DNA from 2 places in the Phyllobacterium sp. YR620 genome. Region 1 is predicted to be linked to the other one. Evidence: riboswitches for the same ligand, from Rfam matches in the RefSeq annotation. Region 1 holds a riboswitch; the other holds the start of a gene.
The links. A riboswitch is a leader RNA that binds a small molecule or an ion and turns the genes downstream of it on or off. The one in region 1 is predicted to bind S-adenosylmethionine.
Positions count from the first base shown of each region.

Region 1 (10,594 bases):
TCGGTGGTCGATCCGCAATTGCGGGTCCGTGGCATCAAGGGGCTGCGGGTGGCGGACGCATCGATAATGCCGACAATCACCTCAGGCAATACCAATTCGCCGACAATCATGATTGCGGAAAAGGCTGCGGAAATGATCGTGCGCGGTTAGCGGATCAGAAACGGTACGGTGAAGCTTTGGCGCGATACTGTGACATCGGCGGGAGCGGATGGTACTGGTGATGCCCGGCGTACGGCATCGAGAACGCCCTGGTCGAGCGTCGGATTGCCAGAACTGCCAACGATGCGAGCGGAAACAATATCGCCGTCCCGCGTGACGGTAAAGCTGACGCGAACCGTTCCCTCGCCCGATGTGCGGGCGCTGCGGGCGCGGCGGATAAGATAGGCCTGGACCCGTGAACTCCACTTTTCCGCCTGCCGCGCCGACGCTGCGCTGGAAGCTGCAGGCTGCGGCTGCTGCACTGCCTGACGGGGCGTTTCAGCCTCGGTCCTTGCAACCGCCGTCTTCGGTTCCGGCCTGCGGACGGCCTTCTTCTTTGGCGTGTCAGGCTTTTCCGGCTCTGGGCGGACGACGGGTAAAGGCACGTCGACATTGGGAAGTTCCACGACTCCCTCGGCCTGTTCCTGCACTGGTTCGGGCGTCACCTCCTCTACGGGCTCTGCCTCTTCAACCGGCGTTACCTGCTCTTCCGGTTCCGGCTGGACTTCGGGCAGAGCTTCGGGCGATACGGCCTCCTGCTCGACCGCCTCGGGCTCTGTCGGTTCGGGGTCGATTGGTTGCGCATCCCGTGCAACCGGCTCAGGCACGATCGGCGCAGGCAGTGGCTCCATGTCGATGATGATGGCGTTCGCGATATCGCCTGCGGGTGCAGCGCTTTGTCGGCTTTGTAAATACCAGGCTCCGCCCGCGTGGAGCGCGACAACGACCAGTCCGGCTGCTGACCAGAGACCAACTTCGCGCCAATCAAGACGCGGGCCCCCTCCCCCGGCGGTGGCAGACCCGTTGGACATCACTGCGCGCTTTCACCTTTGGGAGCCAGAGGTGCGCTTTCAAGTCCCACCAACGCAATCTTGAGGTAACCATGGTCCCGCAGCGCGTTCATCAGGTCCATGAGCGAACCGTAGTCGACCGCCTTGTCGGCGCGCAGGAAGATTCGCGTTTCCTTGTTGCCGGTTGTCTTCTGGTCGAGGAACTGGCCGAGGGAGTCGCGCGTCATCGTGTCGTTGCCGATGGCTATGGATTTATCGTCCTTCAAAGTCAGATAGACCGGCTGGTCTGGACGAGGCGCCGGCGTCGCCGTCGAGGCCGGCAGGTCGACATTGATGTCTACTGTCGCGAGGGGCGCCGCGACCATGAAGATGATCAGGAGCACCAGCATGACGTCGATGAATGGCGTCACGTTGATTTCGTGGTTTTCCTGAAGTTCGTCGTCGGAGACGTTGTGCCGGATGCCGCCTGCCATGGTCGTGCCGCCTATTCTGTCGCTGCGGCGCGCTTTGATGTTTGTGGAACGAGCGCATAATCGGCGTCGCGGCTGACGAGACGTTCGACGCCTGCCGATGCATCGGCAATCAATTGGCGGTAACCGGTAATCGATCGCGCAAACACATTATAGATCACAACCGCCGGAATGGCGGCGACAAGGCCGATCGCAGTTGCCAGCAGCGCTTCAGCAATGCCCGGAGCCACGATCGCAAGATTGGTTGTCTGCGATTCCGAGATGCCGATGAAAGAATTCATGATGCCCCAGACCGTCCCAAACAGGCCGACGAAGGGCGCAGTCGAACCGATCGTGGCGAGAACGCCAGTGCCACGGCTCATGCGCCGGCCGGCCTGCACCTCGATACGGGCAAGGCGCGAGGCAACGCGTTCCTTCAGACCGTCGGCGCCAGCATGTTCTCTCGCATCTGCAGACAGGCGGACTTCCTGGCGAGCGGCATTGACGAGTGCAGCCCCGGGCCCTCCCCTCCCCTCAAGCTCTTTTTCCGCGTCGCTCAATGTAGCTGCGTTGTTGATGATCTGGAGTGCGCGGTGAGCGCGAAGACGCGCGCCTGCAAGTTCGAGTGTCTTAGCGAGCCATACGGTCCAGGTGACAAGTGAAGCAAAGCCAAGCCCGATCATCACACCTTTGACGACCCAGTCGGCCGCCATGAACATGCCCCATGGTGAGAGATTGTGCGGCAAATTCCGCAGCGTGGCCTGCGGGGTTGGCGCCGGCGCATCCATCGGCATAACCGCGCCTGAAGGCGCAGGTGATATCGTTTGTGGCGGCGTGTTTGCAGCAGGGTTTGTTGTTTCCGGGGCGGGGGCCGATTGTTGCGCTGAGTTGGGTTCAGGAGGGGTTACCGTTTCCTGTCCGTGTGCCGTTCCGCAAACGGTAGCCGCGAATACGAGCGTGGCGAACAATGGGCCAACCGGCGACCATTGCATAAAACGTGCCTTCGAGATTTTATCGGCCTGTGTCTGCTTCATTAGCCGTTCCTTCAAATGTCGTGGAGAGCGGCTTATTATTTATGAGTAAAATAATCAACTATAATCTGGTGAATATTCCCATGCTAGATGATTCCCCATGCGCGGTAGCGCCCGCGGCCGGTCATCTCGCGCACGCCAAGTTCCGCGATGAGATTCAGGGCGCCGCGCTGGGACACCTTGAGTTCCTTGGCAATCAGAGCCGTCGAAACCATAGGAAGTGAAAGTACAAGATCGATCATCCCCGGGAGGCTGGAGGTGGAGCGGCGGTCTTTCAATTTGCGTTCCATCTGCATGCGGGCGAGTCCAAGCCGTTCGACATCCTTGAGACCGGTCGTTGAGGAGGTCTGGACTGCCTCCAGAAACGCGAGCAGGCGCGTTGTGCGGTCGCGTGCGCGGCGCCGCTCGCGCGGGACGGAACGCAGACCCGCATTTAAGACGGCCATGTGTGATTTTGTCTTGCCGCGCTCCCGCAACATGGCTGCAACGAGCATGGGACCAAGCCAATGCTGGTGCTGTAGCGGCTCGATCTGTTCCCACGCATCCCAGACCACAGCAGCCGCAAGCAGCGGCGGCAGGCCATGCGAACGTTCATACACCTTGAGCCAACGATCCAGTCGCGCATCTTCGTCCCAATCGGGATCATAAACGAGTGGGTCGCCGTCCGGGGTCACCGCCGAGGGAGGCGGTTCTGTCCCCTGCCTGGAGGGAGGATTCGGAAAAGCGGAATTTCCGGACTCTGCGAGAAGCCGCGTCGTGCGGTCCAGCAATGTATCGAGGCGGGCCAGACCGTCCTCAAATTCATTCTCGGCTTCGGTTTTCGCAAGGTCTGTAACCGGCTCCGCGCGATGAACTGGAACGGGCGTGAGCGGGGCCTCGCTAAGGGTGCGTCCACGCAGCGCGGCAATGCCTTTTGCGCTAAGGGCCCAGCCTGGGGCGTTGCCCGCGACCTGACGCCGGCAACGCAGGATCGCGTGTGCCTTGGTCAACTCGTGGGTAGGGGTTCGAATATCCATCCGGGCATCGTGAAGCACGAGGTCCTCGGTGTGGACGAGTTCACCAGCGAGCCATAAGGCATTGCATGCTTCGATAAAGTGAGAGCGGGTTATCCAGCCTTCGTTTTCCCGTAGCAGCCCTTCCCGCGTGCGGCGGCCACTGGGCTCGCCAAGGTCCCCTTTTCGGCCGAGCCGGTCATCAAGCCGAGCGAGAGCGTCTTCTGCCGCAACGAGCGGAGCAAGCAAATCCCAGGGTGAAAAATCAGCCGAATCGTAAACCATTGAAAACATGGTAAACGAAAGGTTAAGCGGAAGCTATATGAGCATTCGCTTCCAGCCGCGCGTTGCCGACCCGGCAAATGTTGAGGAGAGTGAATCAACGAGCTGGCGTAAGGCTTAGTCTAGACGCTTTGACGACGTTAGCCAACCACGACCGTCGCTTTTCCAGGGACACGATTATAAAGATCGATGATGTCCTGGTTGATAAGGCGGACGCAGCCAGAGGACATCGACTGTCCAATGGACCACCATTCCGGCGAGCCGTGGATACGGTATCCTGTATCGACGCCATCCTTGTAGATGTAGAGTGCGCGGGCCCCCAGCGGGTTCTGCGGACCGGGCTCCATGCCGTTTTCGTATTTCGCAAGTTCGGGTTTGCGGCCGATCATTTCGCGTGGCGGCGTCCACCGCGGCCACTCCTTCTTGTATTGTATGTTGGCGCGACCGCTCCACAGGAAGCCGGCTTTGCCAATGCCGACTCCGTAGCGGATGGCGTCACCACCTGGCTGGACAAGATAAAGGTAGCGCTCCTGCAGCCGGACGACGATCGTGCCGGGTTGCTCGCCGGTCGGGTCGACGACGATCTGGCGACGGAACTGCGCCGGAATTTTCTGATAGGGAACGGCCGGAAGTGAGTAGGGCCCTTCCTGGACCGCCGCATACATGACGTCGGGTGCGGTCACGGATTTGTCGACGCTGATTTGCGGGCGGATACCGCTCGTGGGGAGCGGGTCAATATTCATTTCGGGCAGTTCAAAAGTCGTTTGAGTGCAGCCCCCTACACCCGCCAATGCGAGTGAGCCGACGCCAATCAGAATTTGGCGCCTGGAAACAGAGTGCGGTTTAATCTCGGTTGTGAATGCGTCGTTGCTCTGGGACACTGCAGTACTCGCTTACAAGCCGGTGCATATAAGCTCTGACTGTATGGAAATGTGGTTTACAAATAGTGAAGTCGATAGCGGCACTTAACGTGAGCGTCAGTTGACAGCTGTCAACGTAACGTCACCAGAGCCTGGTGTTGACAGTTGTCAACACAGTACATTCCGACATAGATCTAAGGTCGAATTTTGAATTTTGCCCGGCTGATTTAAGGTTTGCACAATCACTCGTTTTACTTAATTCCTTTTCAACATCTGGTTGTACCTTTACCGAACTTCGAATTTCAACACTCAATAAGAGTTATCAAGAATGATAGATGACACGGCCCTGCTCTTTGGTTCCGCGCCCTCCCATTCAGGCCAAATGGATGAACCAAAGCCTGCCAGCGCGGGCGCGGTCCCGGCCAAAAGTCCTTCGCAGCAATTCGCTGCCGCGGAGGACTTCATTCGCAACAACCTTCTTCAGCCCATCAATCTGTCCGATATCGCCAGCGCGGCCGGGGTGAATACCCGGTCATTGCAACGCCTGTTTCGCAAGCTGAAAGGGGTAACGCCCATAAAGGTGCTGCTGGATTGCCGTATCGAGGCGGCTCGAAAGATCATCGAGAATGGGGACGCAATGTCGGTCAGGGAACTCGCCGCCCGCTTTCACTTTGCCAACCCAGGCCGGTTCTCGAAGCTTTACCGTGAGACATTTGCCTGCACACCTTCGCAGGATATTCGCCTGTATCGCCCTGTTGATGCGGCTGAGGCGGATTGAACAAGTTAGGGCGCCACACGGCGTTCGAGCAAGATAGCACCGTGCATGGAAAACACGGGGAGCGCCGCTGGCGGGCAAAGATGCCAGCGGCGCCCTCGGGGTCACAAGGTCGGGAGGTGGACTCTGCCTTGCACAGCCTGATGGTACAGATCCACCTCCAATCAACAATCACCCCGGCGGGGGAAGTGGATAACGGGGAGATCGACAATAAACGCTTGGCGTCAGACACGATCCATCCAATTTCCAACCGACTTCCGGAATGTCTATTGCAGTCGTCGGCATGATGGGACACGGAAGGCGGGGAGGGCGTGCGAGATTCCGTTTCTCATGCCTGATGAAGGGTGCGAGGTGGCGCGCTTGGGGAACAAGCGCGGAACCTTCGGGTTTCCGCTTCGACTATCTCCTGATGATCCGGCATCCGGACGGCCTAGATTCTAATACGAAATCAGGCGGGACTGGGCAAATCGGGTCAAGGTCGAACGGAAGCTAAATACCAATAAGCTTCTATTTCATTTACATACGTCAAAAGGATCCGCGCGTAAATCAGCGACATTCCTTATCGCGTCAACCTACCAGCTGTCGCGGTATCATGCCTATGTCGTCGACGTTGAAAGGCGTGGTTTGATAGATCTCATTGATCCAATTGCCGAAAAGGAGATGGGCAGCGCTGCGCCACCTGTTCGCCGGCCTACATGACGAATCGTCATCGGGAAAGTAATTGCGAGGCAGCGGCATTGAAGGTGCGTTTGCGAGATCGCGGAAATACTCGTCGCCAAGTGAGTTCGTGTCATATTCGAGGTGGTTGAACATGTGGAGCGACCGGCATGAAGGATCATCGACCAGACCTAGCCCCGTCTCCTCCGCCTCAAGCAGCACCTTGAGGCCGCGCCCCTGTGGGATGTCGTCGCGCCGAACCTCCGTCCACCGCGACACGGGCATAAGCACATCATCAGAGAAACCGCGCAAATATGGCGAAGCGGGCGCGAGGTTGCCGTGGTTGAAGATACCAAAAGCCTTTACCGACAGGGCGTGCTTCGGGATGCCGTGAAAATGCCAAAGCGCAGCTTGGGCTGCCCAGCAGATAGTCAGGCAGTGATGGACATGCGACTGCGTCCAATCGAAAATGTGGCGGAGCTCATCCCAATATTGCACGTCTTCAAAGGCCAGATGCTCGACCGGCGCGCCGGTAATGATAAATCCGTCAAACCGCTCGGCACGGACTTGCTCCCAGGCACGGTAGAATGATGCCATGTGCGTGACCGGCGTGTTGCGCGCCACGTAATTGGTTATCCTAACGAGGGTGAGTTCGATCTGCAGCGGCGTTGCGCCGACCAGCCTTGCGATCTGCGTTTCCGTGCTGATCTTGTTGGGCATCAGATTGAGCAATCCGATCCGCAGCGGCCTTATATCCTGACGCACCGCGTCCCGTTCGCGCATGATATTGACGCCTTCGGCTTCGAGCTGGCGGCGTGCGGGCAAATCGTCGGGGATCTTTATCGGCATTATCGCGCGTTCCTGTTGGTTCGCTGGACAGACGCCGGTAGCTAAATCCGTATAATTGCCGGTTCGGCCACATCCTCCCTGACGGAAGTACCACCTTGCCCGGAGCGCAGGTTGGCGTTGGGCGTCAACCCAACTCTTGATGTCGAAGCCCCTTCTACGCAGACGATCGCAACTTCGCAAGTCTCTTCTGATACCGCATCCGGCGTTTGCGGAGGTCAAGGCCCTTGCAAGCGACCCGCCTTTGAAATGCGTAGGAACTCCAACCGGAGTGCCAATCAATCCCTGTCTGATAGCGTCGCCCCGGACTGGTAGAGCAAGACCGGGCGGATTTCATAGACGGCGGTCGGGTTGGCACGGCGCAAGTCGCGGGCAATCGCGATCGCCCCCTCAATTGCAGGGCACTCAACAACATAGAAGCCAAGCAATTGCTCCTTTGTTTCTGTAAACGGCCCGTCCGTGACGATACCGGCTCCCTTGCCGCGCAATGTGACCGCGCGCCGGGTCGGCCCAAGGCGGGCCGCCGGGCCCAGGCTCTTTTCCTTTACAAGGCGGTCGCCGATTTCCAGAAGTTCGGCCATCAACGATGCGTCCTCCTCTTTCGACCATGATTCGACAATCTCTTCCTCGTGATAGGCCAAGATGGCGTAGAACATGAACTGCGTCCCTCTTTTCAGACGATGATGACAGGAAAAATCGGCGGCGAAATCCCGATTGCTATTTCTGGCGCACGGCGGATCCGACAAGCCACACGATGAGGGATAGCAGTCCGGCTCCGACCGCTGCCCCTCCGAGAAGCTCGACAAGATATCCTGTTGCGGGAACGCTTCGCGCCCTGCCGGTATAGAGTATCCATATGGCCATCAGCAGGCATCCAAGTATAGCGCCCCACATAGCAGATCTCGTTAAACTGAGTTTCCTCATCATTTCTCCGGAAAGGCGTTAGAGGAAGCGGACGTTCACCTTGGTTATGCTGGACGATCAAACAAGGCATGCCAAATGAGTGGTACGCCAAAATAGATTATCGCGGCCGCAATGAAAACCAAAGCAAAGATAAACCAGGCTCTGACGCTGCTCTTCATATGGACTCCCCCGACGTGGTGCATGTTGCCAAGCGGCCGTCGAAATAATGCTACACCATCGCGAGACCAAATCTTTATTCGCTGGGTCCCAATTCTTGGCAATCGATCCAAAATGTATAAATGCAAATTTACCGACGCGGAACTAAATTTCAGGCAATTGGTTCGAAATGAATGACACAAAGGCTGGAAACCTGCGCCTGCTTTTGCGGGCAAGTCACCGCCGAGGCCGAGGGCGAACCGTTCTGGATCTGCTACGATCACGATGATGATTGTCGTCGCGCGATCGGATCACCGCTGACGATCTGGGTGGGTTACAAAACGGCACAATTTCGCTTTACGCATGAGCCACCAAAGACCTTCTCAAGAACGAGTGGGGTAGTGCGCAGCTTCTGCGGTACCTGTGGCACCTCAATCGGGTATGAGGATGAGGGCATAGCCGGCGAGATATATTTGACGATCGGCTTCTTCGATCATCCTGAACATTTCGCCCCCACTGCGCATACTTATTGGCAGCTGAAGCTTCCCTGGATTGCCTTCGATGATACCTTGCCAAGAATAGATCAGTACTCGCGACCGCGCGACGCGGCCTATGGCACGCCGCGTGACCGGAAGAAGTGAGAGCCTCCGGGAAGTGCGCGGGTAGGCAAGGGGGCTTTTAAGTGGCGGCTGCAAATCAGCGAATGGCTTATTCCGCGGGACAAAGCTTTTTCATGGCCTGAGGCCTGTTGTTAAGCTTGGCCGATTGCCTGCGCTTCATCATATCGAATGCGATGATGGCGCCCAATAAGACGGGGCCGCCTAGAACGATGAAATACCATAGGTATAGCGTCATCGGTTTCCTTCATTTGTGACAGGAGATTGATTTCAGTCGAAAGAATGTCTTGCCTGTAAGGCCATAGGATTGTGCCCTTTTTAGCGTGAGCAAAAGGGGCTCGAAAAAATGTGGCTAACGGCGTCTCTTTCGCGCGCTGACCGAAGCATTGATCCGCTCGCAATCACCATTGAATTTGATGATCAACTGTTCGGCATCATCCCTGTTGAGGTTAAACGCTTCCATGAGGTGATCGACAGTGTAGGTTTCTCCGATTTTGCCCGGAGGGCGGTTCTTCCATGTGGAAGTCGTCTTATCGTTGGTCATCTGTTTTCCTCGCATGTGAATGGCTGTCTCTTATGAGCGGAATGCCATCTCCGCCTTGAGCATCGCGCCTGGCGTCGGTCAGCATGGCCTCTCTCTCGCCGCGCGATCTGTGGCGCATCGATGTGATCGATTTATTTGAAATCCGAAACTGTCCGCAGGTCGGGCAGAAGAATTCAACGAAATCGCCGTCTCGGGGTAGCACTTCATGAACAGGTTCATCGGAAATAGGGCAATTATAATAGGTTTTTAGCATATATCCTCCGTTGAGCAGTATACACCCTCCATCAGCATTCACCTACGAAACCGCGCCCCTTCCAATATTACGTGTTGATGTTGAATATCCGGCTTTTTCCACCCTTCAAGACGGAAGGAAGTAAACGCTCGCGCCCAGGAACACGATCAGGATCAGGGCAAAAGCGGCAATCCGGAGATACCAGGCTCTATTATTGTTCATGCCGATCGATCATCTCATATGCTGGCGTAAAATGAAAAACAGCCACGCTCCGACAATGAGAGCCATCGCAGTCAGGAGATAGAAGATCGAGCCGCCTGAAAACATATCTGCCGCACTCGTCGTCATTAGAACCGTAAATGAATAATGGTTCAGTGAGGGAACGCGGGCCAAACCTGTCTGTTCCATGAGACGCAGGCGATAGAGACAAATGCTGCGGTATCGCCACATTTGCAAGTAATGCATCGTTCGGAAAGACGTGGCGTATGAAGATGCCGCTAGTGAGCGGCAGCGAATACGGGACTATCAACAGCAAATACGATAGTGTTGGCACCCGCGTCGGCCACCAAATGGGAGGCTTCGTACACAGCATAGACCCATAAAATGAGGATTCGAACGATGCGCAATGCAGTTACAAATTCAAACGACACGTTTTCTAAGCAACTTTCCCGGAGCCGTACCATGCTGATCGTGGTTCCGCTCATGGTGCTCGCGTCGTGTGCTTCTTCCGAAAAAAAGTGGGTCCATAGCGAGGCTCCGGCGACTCCGGCAGACAATGATATGGTGCAGTGCAAATATCAGGCCGCGAGTGCAACGGCTTCCTTGGCGTCCGATAGTTCTGCCAGACGGAAGGAAGAAGCCAATCTGATCAATAGCTGCATGCAGGCAAAGGGATACAAACAGTAATCAACAATCGGTGTGCAGCTATTGCCTGGCGCCAAGACCTGCCTTCCGGACTGACATTCATGAAATCAAACATGGCGCGGCGGTAGTGGGTCTATTGGGGTCGTCGGATGAAGGTCCAGAAGGAGTTCCAGTGCACGGGCGGCGGCAAGTACCTGTCCCTCGGCGCGGGGGCGGCCGACGATCTGTAGTCCGACCGGACGTCCATCTTTGGTGAACCCGCAAGGCAGGCTGAGCGCCGGCGCTGCTGTCAGGGAAATTGCGTAGGCTATTGCCAGCCATTCGAAATAATTCGGAAAGGCATAGCCGGCACATTCCTTCACGTATCTGTCACTGGCAGGATACGCGGCAACGATCG
Region 1 covers NZ_FNJP01000006.1:86,095-96,688, reverse strand. Annotated here, with positions in the region: gene BLR72_RS18770 (GMC family oxidoreductase) at 1-150, shown strand, start outside; gene BLR72_RS18765 (TonB family protein) at 147-1,010, opposite strand; gene exbD (TonB system transport protein ExbD) at 1,010-1,462, opposite strand; partial or broken gene exbB (tonB-system energizer ExbB) at 1,474-2,187, opposite strand; gene BLR72_RS18750 (RHE_PE00001 family protein) at 2,556-3,746, opposite strand; gene BLR72_RS18745 (L,D-transpeptidase) at 3,884-4,591, opposite strand; gene BLR72_RS18740 (helix-turn-helix transcriptional regulator) at 4,932-5,381, shown strand; gene metA (homoserine O-succinyltransferase) at 5,946-6,884, opposite strand; SAM-I-IV-variant riboswitch at 6,926-7,032, opposite strand; gene BLR72_RS18725 (YciI family protein) at 7,160-7,537, opposite strand; gene BLR72_RS22560 (hypothetical protein) at 7,599-7,745, opposite strand; gene BLR72_RS18720 (GFA family protein) at 8,135-8,581, shown strand; gene BLR72_RS18715 (hypothetical protein) at 8,910-9,101, opposite strand; gene BLR72_RS18705 (amidase) at 10,305-10,594, opposite strand, start outside.

Region 2 (10,594 bases), on a different contig from region 1:
ATGCTTTTCAGCGCTCGTATCGGACGCGTGACTCTCCAAGACGTTGAAGTATAAACTTGGTGGAGCTGGGATTGCGTCTGTTGACTAAATAATTCAAGTTCCGCGATGTGCTGCAGAGCTGCATCGGTTTTCGCTCGTTCCGTTTGAAGTTCTCGCCGTAACCGATCGTGCTCTTGATTGAGCAAGTTGCTTTTTGAACCTTTTTCAAACGCTTGATTAACTTCAGTCACCTCTTTCCCAAGGCGTCCCACTTCTGATTGTAACAGAGCCTCTGTTTCCATCAAACGTAGTTGGCTCCCATAAAGGAAATCAGGATTATCGAGGAGACCCCAGCGTATGGAAGGTAACGGTGAATCGGAGGCGAGGCCGATAAGATAAGGCGCGTTGGGTGGGACATCCGTTAGTTCGTACGTTAACTCGTTGGACCTATGGAATACCTCCAAAACAAGGTCGCATTTCGCGGCTGGGACAATTACAGAGCCGCTTGTGGCCTTTTGTAGCCCGACGGTTTTATGAGTAAAGTGTTTCGAAAGCAGCGTCTCACATTCCTGATGTGAAAGCTCGAATTGTTGAAAAGGATTCTGCTTTCCTGGAGAAGAATAGACTTGGCGATTTGGAGTCGACAGCACAAAAAGCCCTTCGGGACGAAGTACTCGCTTCACTTCGTCAAGAAATGCCGAATGTTGATTAATGTGCTCGAGTGTTGGGAATGAGACCACGACGTCAACGCTGCCAGGCACAAGGGGAATAGACTGGCAAGAGCCAACGTCAAAAACTAGCGAGGCCGAACCGTACGCTCGTCGCGCCTGCGAAACCACATCAGGGTCGATGTCAATACCAATAACTGATTTTGCGACTTGCGAGAGCAGGTAGCTACCATAACCTTCGCCACTTGCTATATCGAGGACATCCCTCCCTTTGCAAAATTGGGTTGCAAATAGGTAACGGTGATGGTGTTCAACTTCAATCTCGCCGCTGCGGTTGGTAATAAACCTCTCGCCCGTCCTATCCTGGTATTCGGAAGGTGCGAGAAGTTTGAATTTCATTTGCCACTCCAACGATCCACACTAAGTCGAATGCTAGCGTGTCGTAATGAGCGACGTAAAAATAAGCAAGTAAGAATGCATGAGCAGGCGCAGAGCGTTTGATAGTGAGATACCATCGTTTAAACTGGCTGAAGTCTTTGTAAAAAAACGTGTAAACTGCTTCATCCCATACATTTAACAACGCGTCGGACTACCGCAAAACGCAAAAAAGCGCCCGGATAATCCAAGGGCAGCATACCGAGAATTTCCCATTATCGGTACCGTGTGCAACAGGTGAGGGCCGAAAATTAGATCGGAAGACGTCCGATCAGGCGTCCCATGGACTATTGCTAGTTTAGTTGAAGATCAGAAGCCCGGTGGTGAAATGAAAAAGCATTTTCTCTGATGATCCTTACGATCGCTCTGCCTTTCCTCGCCACGCTGCGTCTAAGTTCATTTGCTGGCTCCCAGAAGAGTTTAACTGGTCAACGTCCGGCGGCGTAAAGCAAGCGTTCGGCGCGTACCGGTAACGACTGTGGGCGATCGATAAACCTACCTGGTTCCTGATTGGAGACGTCACGGTGCCACTCCATACGAGACCGATCTGAAGCAATGGTCCAGTTAAAAATCCCGTAGTCTTCAAGGGGGACACTCACGGGTTGGGCGGACTCCGACGTCACTCCGGCTGGTGTAACGTCCTCGCCGAGAAAATAGGGAACTACTTACCGAGACGACATTTGGCGGGAAGCTGCCGAAATCATTATGCTGCGTTCGATCTGATCGTAAAAAAAGGCTCGCCGAAGCGAGCCCTTTTTGTCAGCGGATGAACGCTATTTCCTCAATGTATCCCGCTCGCATGGGAGCCGGATAGCGCATCAGCTCAATATAAGGTGCATGGGCCTTGATGACTTGGTTAGCCGTGAAGCTGTTCACCTCGTGATTGATTGACAGGAGAACCTTAGCCGTTTCCAGCGCGTGCTTCACGTAGGTATCGGCGGCTGATCGGTCCATCTCCGTCAGCGAATCCACATTAACGACGACATCAGCTTTCACGTCGCTTAGGCACGCTGGCGGGAGAATACGCACCGCACCGGGGCGGTAATCCTCACCGAACAGGCAGACGTTCTCAGCACCAAGCGTCCGGCCGAGGAAATAGCCTTGAGCCAGGTTGGTCATCGGAAGGTCGATGATAGTGTAGTCCTTCACGCCCGATTGGTGGCAGTAATAGACCGTGCGGCCAAGGCCAGCGCCGATCTCAAGGACTGAACTGCCATTGCCTATCCGCAACATCTGCAATGTCCGATATTGCTGGTAGATCGCAAAGACGGCTCGAAGGTTTGCAACCCCTGCTTTCAAGCTAAGGCCGAACTCGTTGGGAAACGGGTTCGGGAATTCTGCGCGAACGATGGGATTGATCAGATCAATCAATTGATCGCTCGTGTGCTGTTCAGGCGGATAATGGTCCGGCGCTTCCGGATTGTTTACCCTTGCCACACCGACGGCTGAAGCAAGCGCTTCAATCGCATGAGCCACTAGCATAGCCTGATGGTCTCGAAATCCCGAATCATTGTTTAGAGCCTGGGTGCGCGATGCGCCGATCAGATCGAACCCATAGAATAATTCGGTTGTAGCTGGATTGCGCAAGGCATCAGTCAAATCGTCGTCGGTTCCCCGGACGACGAGACTGTGGATTGCCGATTTCCAACTATCGAGAGTGCCCCACTGCGATTCACCGTAATCGGAAAACGTTGCGTGGGCTGCCTTATAAGCCTGCCGCACGCGGCGCACGAGTTGGATATCGTCTATACCCCCAACCGCGGGACTGAACTGATGCACTATTGTAACGGCTCCCTTGAGCGAAGATTATGGTCTAAGCTGTGGAGCGACCTTTTTCAACACTTTCAAATCCTCTCAACGTTGATTGGTGGCAATAGTGAACCGACGGCGCTTTTTGCCGGACGCGACGTGATTCACGTGCTGTCGTTCCAACCTCTTGCGTTGCGTCGGTATTGACATGGTAGCAGTCGCCGCTTGTTGCCTTGTTGGCGTCATCATTCATCAGCTCAGATTGCTGACTTTGCTATCTTCGAATTTGTTCAGCGACGCGGCGGGGTATCGACCAGACCGAACTCGACTGATAGATCAGAATGTCGGAGACGTTCGATTGAGGGTGCGGGTTTATTCACCATCGCCATGACATCTAGCGCCTCGAAATGTGGAATTCCGGTCTTTAGGTCCCGTATGGGATTTTTAATCGCCGATTGACGCCCGACCATTTGTTGTTCAGCAATGTTAACCTGAGCCTCTATTGCTTCGGCAATTTCCTCAGGTGTCACGCTATCAATGCTGATGATCAAATCGCTTCGCTCAGATAGGTTTTTGCACTCATAAGAGTTTGTAATGGTCCTGATGCCAGCGTACGCCATCTCGAGCGGTGGATAACTGGGATGCGGAGATATCATGAGTGAGAGTCCGACCGAAGCTCTGCTCAAGAGATCGGCATAATCCGCTAAAGGCATTTTACCTGTGATTGTGATATTGTAGAGATGGCCAGCCCGATGCTTTTCGAAGGCCTCTCCGATGCAATAAATTTTCCATGCTGCCGCTTGAGTTGGGTTTCTGCGCCGCCAAAGGTGAAGACCATCGATTCCGGCCTCAAAGCAGTTCCTGACAGCTGACGGCCGCGAATAAAAAAGAATGATCTTCTCTCTTACTGCGTCACTGTTGAGAGAGGCGTCGATCTTCGCATTCGGTCTATATGGGATCACCGCCTTTTTCTGATGGTGGTAATACTTTTCCATGTAAGTGGCGAGCTCTTCCGAATTGAAGATTGCAACGGTATCGTCGTCTCTCCGATACGTCGCGTCGGCTAGTGCGTATTTTGTAGACCAGCCGTAAAAGCCGGGTTCGAAATCTTGGATAATGTATATTACTCTCGCAGCATTGCCGAAGAACGCCTTTTGAAAGTCCTGCAGGCGGTAGGCGTTCACAGCGGTCCACCAGGCTGTAGCCACGAAAATGTCTCGTTCTGACAATTCCAAAGGCTCGTAAAGCCGATCTGTCGCATCAACGACAACCCTGTGCCCCCTTTTTTCGTGACCAAGTTTCTGAACATCAAAACTCTTTAAGACTTCCGGAAGCACAAAGTCATCGCCGTCTCGATCGACCTGGCTTTCAGTAACGATAACGCGAATGTCCGAATTCGGTGCGGCGCCGGCAATCTCCAAGAATATCTTTAAGGCCGTATCGATGCCGCCAAATATGTGCGCCGGCGAGATCGTTGGGACAAGCAAATTGAGACGTTCTCGCTCTTCGCATGTCGGGGTGACGGTTAGGCGCAACGTTTCCCGATGAGTAACCTGCGTTATGCCCGGGAACTGACTCTCTGAACTTATAAGGGGCGAGAACCCCCTCTCGTCTCGATCAACCCTTGACGACTTAGGTTCTTCCGCAGTTATCCTTTTCCAGGTATGACCAGATTTTTCAATGAAAAGTAGGAGCGTTCGCTCGATTGCGTGAGCAAGCGTTCCATCTATCTGACCAGCCTCCTCAGGAAAATCCGCATAGTCTAGATTGAGATCGAGCAACGGCCGGATCGCGTCAGACCTTCCCCAGTACATTGATCCAGAAGGAAATTCGAGCGTGCCGTATACATCGAGCTTCAGCCCGATTTTTGCGACCAGCTCTTTCGCGATCGGGAAGTCGTATCCCCAGTTGATAACGTTCTTGATGAAATCTGCATGTTCCGGATAGACCGCGCCGACATTTTCCGACGATAGAAGCGTGAGGTTATCGGTGGCTATCGCCTTTGACCCAATGAGGTTCCCCAGAAGGTAGTCCCGCCAAGTCGCATATGCGCCTGCAGCATGAAGCGACTGCTTGGAATGAAGATGGATGAAGGCGGGATATCGTTCGTATACATCTTTGAATGCGATATATTTGGGAGCGACGTCGCGGCCCCTATTAGGAACAACCCGTATTTCCACCTCGATAGGGTGCAGCCCGGACGCCGAGATCGCGCGGTCGAGGCTCCGTCTTTTATCCTCAGTGTCCGTTGTAACAAAAAGACCAAAGGGCACAGGAATGTTCTTCAAATGCTGAAAAATGTTCTCTGCGACCTCCGGATAAAAGATATGAACAACCACTGCCACCTTGTCAAAAATTATGCGGCTGGGGATTTGTCCTTGTCCGACATGGGTGACGGGATTTGTTTCGTCCGTGATCGGGCGCGCGATAACTGCCCCGATTTGATCCAATGCTCCAATGTTACCCAATTTCGTACCAGAGGACGACATCACATTGGGAAACAGCCACGTAAGCGGATTGCGGGCGTTCTCGATGTGGGAAGCCAAGTATCTCAGAAATTGCGCCAAAAAGCCCCGGGCGCCCTTGGTTTTAAGAATGATTGCTGCTTTTTTTGCGGTTTTCAACACCATCAACTCTGCATGCACCCTGCTTCACAATTATAACCATCGCTAGACGAAGGTCGTTGCTTTGTAAATCAGGGACCCTGTTGTTGCGGGGTCAAATTGACAAGGGCCACAATGGACGAGGCGAGAAAAGACGTGAGCGATGCAAATTTATTTGAAAATGAGAGGACCGAAAAATTGCATGACCAGCCAAAACGATTCCTAGCGAGACTAACGTAATTTCTTTCCGCGATCATCTCATCACGGATACAATGGAGAAATTTCATCGGAGCGCCATGTTCTGGCCCGCCTAGGAGTAGGCGCCGAGGCGAAATTGAGGCGCTTTACGCCGATATACTTTTGGCGATTGATGTGTTGGGTTAGTCTTTTTTTAAGGCCCCTGCCTTCTTAAAGCTTGCACAAAAGCAACACCCAAAGGCAATTGCACGAAGAAGTACTATTTCCATTTGATCGCATCGGTTCTCTACGACACATTGATTTTGTTGAGGAGGACGAGCCATGGACGAACTCACGGCTATCATCACACTGTTTGCGCCGTGCGCATTGTGGGTGGGTGGTCTTTACCTTCTGGTCGTATGGCGGACTCGCCGACCTTCATCGAAAAGCGAAATGTAGCGATCCCGACTTGCTATCTGTTGAACACGCGCGAGACCCACTCAAACGAATTGGCGATGCTGACGCCGCCAGTTTCGATTTGCGAACCTCGTCGGTCACAATCTTGCTGTCCTTCACCTGTTGGGTGATCGAGCACCCAAGCCGCAGGGCCAAGCACCGGCGTATGGCGCCGCGCCCGCCGCGCCTTGGCCAATGCGGTCATCAAGCGTTGCACCTGCGACGAGCTATCGACAATATCGAGTTGGATATCGGCTATCAGCCGGACGATTGCCGTCGAGCGCTTCGAAAGCGGCGTTGTGGATCGCCGGTACCGTCTTGGTATTCGATCCCTCCTCGGCCCAAGCCTCATAGGCTTCAGCAGCGTATCGCGAAAATGACGGTAAGTATCTGAAAAGATTGGTGGAGCGGGTGAAGGGAATCGAACCCTCGTATTCAGCTTGGGAAGCTGCTGCTCTACCATTGAGCTACACCCGCATTTCACTATCAGTGACCGCTGACAGCGGTCTTTGTCAAGGGGTCGCGAGCGGGCTCCGCCGTCAGCGGAAGTGCTTCGAGAGCTTCAGGCCCTGCGCCTGATAGTTGGAGCCGAGATCAGTTCCATAGAGGGCGCGCGGGCGCTCCAGCATATGCTCGTAGATCAGGCGTCCGACGATCTGTCCGTGTTCGAGAATGAACGGCACTTCATGGCTGCGCACTTCGAGTACGGCGCGGCTGCCAGTGCCGCCCGCTGCCGTATGGCCGAAGCCCGGATCGAAGAAACCGGCATAATGCACGCGGAATTCGCCGACGAGCGGGTCGAATGGCGTCATCTCGGCGGCATAGAGCGGCGGCACGTGGACCGCTTCGCGCGAGACGAGAATATAGAACTCGTCGGGATCGAGCACGAGTTCCCGGGCGCCGCGATCATGGATCGGCTCCCAGAAGTCGAAAAGATCGTGGACGCCGCGCCGGTCGACATCGACGACGCTTGTGTGATGCTTGCCGCGATAGCCGACGAGGCCATTCTGATCGCCGGTGAGGTCGATTGAAAGGGCGATGCCGCCTCCGGAAATATTGGGGGTTTCGGAGGCGACGAGCGTCTCGGCGGCGTGGAGTTCCGCAAGCTCGGTTTCCTCCAGTTGCGCGCGCCCGGTCCGGAAGCGGATCTGCGACAGGCGCGAGCCGGTGCGCGCGACGATCGGGAAGGTGCGTGGGCTGACTTCAAGGTAAAGCGGGCCATGATAGCCGGCCGGAACCTTGTCGAACTCCTGCGCGCCATCGACGATGACCCGTGTGAAGATATCGAGGCGCCCGGTCGAACTCTTCGGGTTGGCCGAGGCTGAAACCTCGGCAGGAAGCGCCAGGCTTTCCAGGAGCGGAACGATATAGACGCAGCCGGTCTCGAGAACCGCGCCCTCGGTCAGATCGATTTCGTGCAGTTTCAGGCGGTCGAGCTTGTCGATGACCGGCGTGCCCGGGCCCGGCATGAAGCTCGCGCGTACGCGGTAGGCCCGCTTGCCGAGGCGCAGATCGAGGCTCGCCGGCTGGATCTGGTCGACGTCGAATTCGCGCTCGGTCTTGAGTGCTCGCGCCTCAAATAGCGCCCTGATGCCGCTATCGGCCAATATGCCCGCTTCTCGTCTCGCCATGTCGACCATCCATACAAAGAGACGAAAAGCTTTAGCGCCTCACCCGATTGACGCAAGCGGCCAAGAGGATTAAAGCACTTTTATCCCGTGGTGATTTGGCCGGCCGGCTTGCAGCCACGTAAAATAATTTGCTAAAAGAGGCCCGGTCTCGTCCGGCCTTTTTGCGATTCCCGCAAGGCCGGTTTTTTATTGGCCAGTTTTCTGGCAGATTGAGACAGCGATGACCAAGGATACCACCCGCAAACTGCGTCCCGCCACCCAGCTCGTCCATGCCGGAACCCTGCGTTCCGGCTTCGGGGAAACCTCCGAAGCCTTGTTCCTGACGCAAGGCTTCGTTTATCCGTCCGCAGAAGCAGCCGAGGCGCGTTTCAAGGGCGAAGAGCCCGGATTCATCTATTCGCGCTATGCGAACCCCACGACCGACATGTTCGAAAAGCGCATGTGCGCCCTTGAAGGCGCGGAAGATGCGCGGGCCACCGCTTCGGGGATGGCCGCCGTTGCTGCCGCAATCCTCTGCCAGGTGCGAGCCGGTGACCACGTGCTTGCCGCGCGGGCGATGTTCGGCTCCTGTCGCTACATCATCGAGACCATGCTGCCGCGCTATGGCGTTGACTTCACGCTGATCGACGGCTCCAGGATCGAGAATTGGGAAAAGGCAGTTCGCCCCAACACCAAGGTGATGTTCCTCGAAAGCCCGACGAATCCGACGCTCGAAGTCATCGATATTGCCGCCGTCGCCAGGGTCGCGAACTCTGTTGGCGCCAAGCTGATCGTCGACAATGTTTTCGCAACGCCGCTCTTTCAAAAGCCGCTTGAACTCGGCGCCCACATCGTCATCTATTCGACGACCAAGCATATTGACGGCCACGGCCGCTGCCTCGGCGGCATGATCCTTTCCGACAAGCAGTGGATCGACGAAAACCTGCACGAATATTTCCGCCACACGGGCCCCGGGCTTAGCCCGTTCAATTCCTGGGTAATGCTCAAAGGGCTCGAAACGCTTGCCGTGCGCGTGCACCAGCAGACGAACAATGCGGCGAAGATTGCCGACTTCCTTGCCGGACATCCGGCCGTCTCGAAAGTGCTTTATCCCGGCCGCGCCGATCACCCACAGGCTGACATCGTTGCCAAGCAGATGAGCGGTGGCTCGACGCTGATCGCCTTCGAGGTCAAGGGCGGCAAGAAGGCCACATTTGCGGTCGAGAATGCACTCGAGATCATCCAGATCTCCAACAATCTCGGCGATTCGAAGAGCCTTATCACCCATCCGACAACGACGACGCACAAGAACCTGACGGACGAGGCTCGTGCCGAGCTCGGCATATCCGATGGACTGCTGCGGCTATCCGTCGGTCTCGAAGACGTCGATGATCTCATCGATGATCTCGATGCGGCACTGAACGCATCGCGCTAGGACCTGGCTATAGCTGGTGGCGCGCCGACACTGATTTTGGCGCGGCCTTCCGCCACGCCATCGCCATGGCGCACGACATCGGGCTCGGCCATGGCGAGAATGACAAAGGTCGCACCTTTCTCGCCCCAGCCGCCCGGCACCGGTTCGAACATGTCTGCAGAGGTCTCGCGCATCATGGCCTGGTCGTCGCGCGTCAGCATCAGAACCCCGCGCAGTTTTTCCGGACGCAAGGTGGCGAAGATTTGTTGCTCACACGGAAATCGGTCGTGCCAAAGTGGCTGCTCTGCGTGCTTTCCGGAAATGAGTGCGCCATGGCGGCGAAGGCTTCCAGGGTCATCATGACTGGCTCCTTTTGCATCCTCGATCCTAACAAAGGAACCGTGACCGACGAAGGTTTTAGTTCGATCCGTGACCAGTAATGGTTGACGCATCGGCCGTGAGTGGCGATATCAAGGAGTGAAATCGAGAGCAGGCATGTACAAGGCGACAACGCGCGATATCGAAGTGACCGTCGAGCCGTTCTATCTGGAGGAGCAATCCAACCCGGAGGAAAATCGCTATGTCTGGGGCTACCGGATAACCATTGCCAATGACTCGGATCTGACGGTGCAATTGCGCGCCCGCTACTGGAGGATCACCGATGGCAACGGCCATATCGAGGAGGTCCGCGGACCGGGCGTCATCGGCGAGCAACCCATTCTCGATCCGGGCGACTCCTTCCAATATTCATCCGGCTGTCCGCTGACGACGACATCAGGGGTCATGGTCGGGCGCTATTCAATGCAGACGACGTCAGGCGAGCGCTTCGATATCGAAATTCCGGCCTTCTCGCTCGACCTTCCCGATCAATTGCGGACCTTGAACTGATGGCCGAAACCGAACGCACCAACGCGCCCTATCTGAAGGCCCTAACCTGCTCCGCTATCGTCTTCGTACTGGCGATCGGCGCCTATTTCCTCGGCTATACCCTACCGAGTTTCACCAGCGCCTCCGACGCCGCCAGCCGATTGTTCGGCCTTGCCCTGGTCCCCGGACTGATTGTCGGCCTCTTTGCCAAGAAATCGCCAAAGCCATGGCCGTTATGGCTGATTATCGGCGGGTTCGTCGTTGTTCTGATCGCCGTCACCGTCATCCATGAAATGACGGCTTCGATGCGGGTCTGACCGCCGGATCGGTCAGTTTTTCGGCAGGAACTCGCCCGGATCGAACTCGTAGTGCGTCGAGCAGAATTCGCAGGTGACGCTGATCTTGCCGTCTTCGATACTGTCCTCGATCTCTTCGGCCGTGAAGCCTGAGAGCACGCCGGCAATCTTCTCGCGCGAACAGGAGCAGTCGTCGTTGACGCGGACCGCATCGAAGACGCGGACGCCGCGCTCGTGGAACAGCCGATAGAGCAGACGTTCCGCGCCAACCTGCGGATCGGTCAGTTCAGAGCTCTCGATCGTCGCGACCAGCGCCTTGATTTCGGCCCAGTCGTCATCC
Region 2 covers NZ_FNJP01000005.1:145,338-155,931, forward strand. Annotated here, with positions in the region: gene BLR72_RS16925 (glycosyltransferase) at 1-1,046, opposite strand, end outside; gene BLR72_RS16930 (putative sugar O-methyltransferase) at 1,842-2,813, opposite strand; gene BLR72_RS16935 (rhamnosyltransferase WsaF family glycosyltransferase) at 3,122-5,461, opposite strand; tRNA gene BLR72_RS16940 (tRNA-Gly) at 6,471-6,544, opposite strand; gene BLR72_RS16945 (2'-deoxycytidine 5'-triphosphate deaminase) at 6,607-7,698, opposite strand; SAM riboswitch at 7,776-7,855, shown strand; gene BLR72_RS16950 (O-succinylhomoserine sulfhydrylase) at 7,919-9,112, shown strand; gene BLR72_RS16955 (hypothetical protein) at 9,109-9,312, opposite strand; gene apaG (Co2+/Mg2+ efflux protein ApaG) at 9,587-9,979, shown strand; gene BLR72_RS16965 (hypothetical protein) at 9,979-10,275, shown strand; gene BLR72_RS16970 (Hsp33 family molecular chaperone) at 10,288-10,594, opposite strand, start outside.
Region 2: it holds a riboswitch for S-adenosylmethionine, as region 1 does, so the genes downstream of both, BLR72_RS16950 (O-succinylhomoserine sulfhydrylase) here and metA (homoserine O-succinyltransferase) in region 1, are expected to answer to the same signal.